DNA from 2 places in the Halomonas sp. AOP5-B2-8 genome. Region 2 is predicted to be linked to the other one. Evidence: predicted binding sites of a transcription regulator. Region 2 holds the regulator's gene; the other holds the start of a gene.
What was found. Region 2 encodes PhoB, which activates phosphate uptake and scavenging genes when phosphate is short. Its sites were predicted from a motif close to TGTCATANNNNTGTCANA; they were not measured.

Region 1: the regulator PhoB is predicted to act here: its motif matches at 1,196-1,213, upstream of ppk1 (polyphosphate kinase 1).

What each region holds. Positions count from the first base shown of each region.
Region 1 is NZ_JBQSVS010000008.1:30,627-33,679, forward strand. It holds gene hemB (porphobilinogen synthase) at 139-1,149, shown strand; gene ppk1 (polyphosphate kinase 1) at 1,303-3,053, shown strand, end outside.
Region 2 is NZ_JBQSVS010000006.1:135,006-138,058, reverse strand. It holds gene phoR (phosphate regulon sensor histidine kinase PhoR) at 1-1,263, opposite strand, end outside; gene phoB (phosphate regulon transcriptional regulator PhoB) at 1,266-1,955, opposite strand; gene ubiA (4-hydroxybenzoate octaprenyltransferase) at 2,067-2,957, opposite strand; gene ACT3RP_RS14880 (chorismate--pyruvate lyase family protein) at 2,993-3,053, opposite strand, start outside.

The DNA.
Region 1 (3,053 bases), on a different contig from region 2:
AGCTGTTGCCCACTTTAGTCAGTGTGGTTGTTTGCCACAAGGCGTCTTTCGCCGCAGGGTATGGCTGATATACTGCCGGCAGGCCTTCGGGCACTCTTATTTAACACCCTCATTTGCGATCCTTAATGGAGACAACCTTTGAGTGCACTTACTCCCCGCCACTTTCCTGCCACGCGCATGCGCCGCATGCGCCGTGATGATTTTTCACGCCGCTTAATGCAAGAAAAAACGCTGACGCCCTCCGATCTCATACTGCCGGTCTTTGTTCTTGAAGGTAAAAATCAGCGTGAACCCATAGCTTCGATGCCCGGCGTGGAACGGCTTTCAATCGACCTACTCATTGAGCAAGCTCGCGAAGCGTTTGCATTGGGCATTCCCGCTCTGGCACTGTTTCCGGTCGTCGGCCCTGAGCAAAAAAGTGAGCTAGCCGAAGAGGCCTATAGCGCCAGCGGACTGGTGCAGCGTAGCGTGCGCGCGCTAAAAGAAGCGCTGCCTGAGCTTGGTATTATTACGGATGTGGCGCTTGATCCCTATACCATTCATGGTCAAGACGGCATTTTAGATGAGCAAGGCTACGTGCAAAACGACCGCACCGTAGAAACGCTGTTGAAACAGGCGCTTTCCCATGCAGAAGCCGGTGCCGACGTGGTGGCGCCCTCTGACATGATGGATGGACGCATTGGCGCAATTCGCCAAGTACTGGAGCAAGAAAACTTACACAACGTGCGGATCATGGCGTACAGCGCGAAGTATGCATCGCACTACTATGGGCCATTTCGGGATGCGGTTGGGTCGGCCACTAATCTGGGCAAAGCGGACAAGCGCACCTATCAAATGGACCCCGCCAATAGCGATGAAGCGCTGCATGAAGTGGCCATGGACATCAGCGAAGGCGCCGACATGGTCATGGTCAAACCAGGCATGCCCTATTTAGACGTGGTGCGCCGGGTAAAGGATGAACTCAAGGTTCCCACCTTTGCTTATCAAGTCAGCGGTGAGTACGCCATGCATCGCGCAGCCTTCGACAACGGTTGGCTGGAAGCAGAACCCGTCATACTAGAGTCACTGATGTGCTTTAAGCGCGCCGGGGCAGACGGCATTTTGACCTATTTCGCACTTGAGGCGGCCCGGCTATTGCAGCAAGGCTAATGAAGTACAGCGTCGCTAAGCCGCTTATTGGCATGATGTTGAACAAGATGACAATCCAGTGACACGTATTTGTCATCTTCTCCCCGCATACTGCGCTGATCTATCAGTATCAGGCTATGATACGTTCGAGCCATCGACGCGGGGAGATCCACCATGGACGAGCACGTTTCCAGTCCACCATTATCACCTACCGATCAAACCAGCAGCGACGGCGATATGCCGCTACGTATAAATCGTACGCCCACCGGCGTCCAGGCGCGTGAAGCGCTGCCTGAAACCGATCTTGACGACACCCAACTCTACTTCAACCGCGAGCTGTCGCATTTACAGTTTAATATCCGCGTATTGGAACAGGCGCTAGACGATGCGCATCCGTTACTCAACCGGCTGATGTTCCTGCTTATTTTTTCCTCTAATATGGATGAGTTCTTCGAAATTCGCGTCGCAGGCCTCAAACATCAAATTGCCTTGGGCGATACAACCACGGCAGCCGATGGCCGGTTGCCCAAAGCAGTACTAGCGGAAATATCCCAGCTCGCCCATGCGCAAATTGTCCGACAATATCAAATTCTCAACGAAATGCTGCTGCCCGCACTGGAAGCTCAGGGGCTACGTTTTCGCCGGCGAGATCAGTGGACCAGAGCGCAACAAGCCTGGGGCAGAGCCTTTTTTGATAACGAGATTATGCCGGTCATCAGCCCGATTGGCCTTGACCCGTCGCACCCTTTCCCACGGCTGGTAAATAAAAGCCTCAACTTCATTGTTGAACTGGAAGGCAAGGATGCCTTTGGCCGCGTAGGCGGCATGGCGATTTTGCCTGCTCCGCGCTCGCTACCAAGGCTAATGGCACTGCCCAAGGAGCTATGCGAAGAAGGCTTTTCAGAGTATGTGTTTTTATCATCGATGATTCATGCCCACGCCGATGAGCTATTTCCCGGCATGCGCGTACGCGGCTGCTATCAATTCCGCCTGACCCGCAATGCCGATATGAGCGTCGACCCCGAAGAAGTGTCTGACTTAGCCTCAGCGCTGCGCGGTGAGCTGCTGGCGCGGCGCTATGGCAGTGGCGTACGGCTGGAAGTAGCCGACAACTGTCCGGATGGCTTAGCCAATTTTCTGCTGCGCCAGTTTGAGCTTGAAAATGATGATTTGTACCGCGTTAAAGGTCCGGTCAACTTAACGCGCATGATGTCAGCCTTAGGCGACGTTGACCGCCCTGAGCTGCTTTATCGCCCGTTCATTCCCAGCATTCCCAAAGCACTCAAGGCAGGCAGTCTTTTTGATGCCATCGCGAAGAACGACATTCTGCTGCATCATCCCTTTCAGTCATTTTCACCGATTGAAGACCTGCTGCGCGAAGCGGCTCGCGACCCCCATGTGTTGGCGGTAAAGCAGACCCTTTACCGCACCGGGGCAGACTCGCCTATTGTGAGTGCACTAGTGGAGGCGGCCAGCCAAGGTAAAGAGGTCACCGTGGTGATTGAGCTGCGAGCACGCTTTGATGAAGCCGACAACCTGCAGCTTGCTTCACGCCTTCAAGAAGCCGGCGCCATCGTCGTTTACGGCATTATGGCCTATAAAACCCACGCTAAAATGCTGCATATCGTGCGCCGTGAAAAGGGCGAACTGTGCTACTACGCGCACCTTGGCACCGGCAACTATCACTCCAAAACGGCCAAGCTCTATACCGACTATAGCCTGCTGACCGCGAACAAATTGCTGTGCGCTGACGTACATAAAGTGTTCCAGCAGCTTTCGGGAATGGGCCGCGCGCGTAAAATTGATACGCTGCTCCACGCCCCCTTTACGCTGCACGAGCGGTTAGTCGAAATGATTGACCGTGAAGCGCACATTGCGCGTCAAGGAGAACGCGGACACATCATTATCAAATGCAACTCGTTAAC
Region 2 (3,053 bases):
TGTACAGCGGAATAAAGCACCCTTACCCGGGTGAGATTCAATCAATAGCTGAGCATCATGGCGTAGCAGCACGTGTTTGACAATTGCCAAGCCCAAACCAGTACCGCCCGTCGTCGTGCTACGCCCTTTATCAACGCGGTAGAAGCGTTCGGTCAGCCGAGGGATGTGCACAGGATCAATTCCCTCGCCGTTGTCCTCAACGTCAATACAGGCTCCGCCAGCTTGGTTATCTTTCCAGCGCAACGTGATGTGGCTCCCTGGCGGCGTGTAGCGAACAGCGTTAAACGCGAGATTAGAAATCGCGCTGCGCATTTCCTGCTCGCTTCCTAGCAGACGTGCCTTGCTGTCAAGCGCAATAGTGATGGTATGCCGCTGATCCGATAGCGCTAGCGCATCCTCACGAACACTCTGTAGCAAAGAGCCCAGCGACAACGGCTGATGATCCTTACCACTTTGGTCAATTTCTAACCGGGACAGCAGCAATAGGTCATTGACCAGGCTCTGCATTCGCTGCGTCTGCTCCTGCATTTGCTGAATACCTTTACCTAAGCGCGGAGGTAGCTGCTCGGCAAGATCGCCATAGGTTTCTAAATAGCCAGAAAGCACGGTCAGAGGGGTACGTAGCTCGTGGGATACATTGGCCACAAAATCACGGCGCATCTGCTCCAGACGATGCAGACGCGTGATATCTCGCGCCATCACTAGCCGCTCATCGTCGCCGTACAGGGTAATTTGGTACTGCAGAATGCATCGCTCATCAATGGGTGATGTCAGCGTTAGCGGTTCACTATAGTGACGGGCGTTGAAGTAGCTTATAAAGCCCGGATCGCGGAGTAAATTGGTAATGTGCTGACCACGGTCATGGGCCGTTTGCAGCCCAAGCATCGTGGTTGCAGCGCTGTTCCACCACTCTAAATCTCCGTGGCGGTCAAGCATAACGACGCTATCGCGCATCGCCTCTGACGACTCTTGAATACGCGCCAAAGTGGCACGCAGCCGACTTTGTGTAATGCGCTGGCTTTTTTGATAGCGATATAAGCGATCAAACAGTTCGCCCCATATCCCCTGGGCAGCAGGTGGTTCATCATGGGGTTGCAGGGTTAGCCATCGATACAGCGCGCGCAGCTGCCGCAATTGATAAAACAGATACACTGCCAATCCAGAAGCCAGCCCCAGCCCCGCTGCATCCAATAGCCAGCCAATGCTTGTCCCCAGCGTGGCTAGCCAGGCCAGTTGCCACAGTTCACGGCTCCATAAGCGCACATTTATACCCGTGAAGAGAAACGGTAACCGGTGCCCCGAACCGTTTGAATCAGATTTTGATGGGGTTCGCCTAGCGCTTTACGCAACCGGCGAATATGTACATCTACCGTGCGCTCTTCAACGTACACGTTGCCACCCCACACTTGATCAAGCAGCTGGCTGCGCGTGTAAGCGCGCTCCTGGTGCGTCATAAAGAACTGCAGCAGACGATATTCCGTTGGGCCTATCTCAAGCGCCTTATCATCAGTGCTGACACGATGACTCACCGGATCAAGCAGCAGTCCATTAACCTCTACGGGGTCTTCAACACCACGCGGCGTTGCACGACGCAAAACGGCTTTAAGCCGTGCCACCAACTCGCGAGGCGAAAAAGGCTTGGTAATATAATCATCGGCACCAGCTTCAAGCCCCTGAATCTTATTATCTTCTTCGCCTTTAGCGGTCAGCATAATAATGGGAATTTCAGCAGTGGCTTCTTCGCGCTTTAAGCGCCTAGCAAGCTCGATACCGCTGGTGCCAGGCATCATCCAATCAAGCAGCAGTAAATCAGGCTGGTGGTCGACGATCAAAGCATGAGCATCCTGAGCGTTATCCGCTTCGAGCACGCGATAGTCAGCCATTTCCAGCGCTACCGCAATCATCTCGCGGATCGGCGCCTCATCATCGACAATCAAAACGGTCTTGGCAGTCATACCAGAGCCTCAAGGGGTGCAAAGAGAGCTAATTCAATGAAAAATAGCTCAATGACATATCGATGACGATAACACCATGACTTGATGACAGTTACATGACAGCGGCGATTATTAGCCCGCCACAGGCCACCAACTTAGCGCAATACCCGCGAAAATAAACAAACCTGACCAAAAATTATTGAGGAACGCCTGAAAGCACGCATCTCGGGCACGGTGAAAAATTAACCGCTGCTGATGCAGAAAAGTGGCCGCCATTCCCGCGAGTCCTAACCAGAAAAAACCGCCTAGACCCACTCGCCACCCTACCCATGCTAATAGCAGCAACGTCACCACTTGTAATAAAGCAATAATGACGCGGTCCGCATTACCAAACAGCACGGCTGTCGATTTAATACCGATTTTTAAATCATCGTCGCGGTCCACCATGGCGTACTGGGTATCGTACGCCACGGTCCAAACCACATTAGCAAAAAACAATAGCCAAGCCTCCAGCGGGACATAGCCCAGCACAGCGCCAAACGCCATGGGGATCGCCCAAGCAAAGGCGGCGCCCAGCACGACCTGAGGAAGGTGGGTATAGCGCTTCATAAACGGATAAATAATCGCTAGCAGCACGCCACCCAGCGAGAGCATCACCGTGAACCAATTGGTCAGCAGCACCAAAATGAAGGATATCGCGATCAATGCGATAAACAGCAGCTGGGCCTCGGTTTCGCTAATACGACCGGTGGCTAGAGGACGATTTTTAGTGCGCTTTACATGCCCATCAAAATGACGGTCGGCATAGTCATTCACCACGCAGCCTGCGGCACGCATGGCGTAAACGCCGGCAACAAAAATAAGCAGCACATTGCGCCCCGGCACGCCCTGCGCGGCAATCCATAGCGCCCAAAGAGCGGGCCACATTAATAGCCACGTGCCTATGGGCCGATCCAAGCGCATCAGCTGTAAAAAGTCTGCCACGCGAGCCAATCCCTTCGGCCGCAACAGTGAACGATCCATGCTTACCTCACGAAAAAGAAAACGCAGCTGCTAGCCTAGCGCGAAGGCAGATCAAGGTCATCCGCCATTGCCCGCAAAAAGTACTCTTGTACCAAT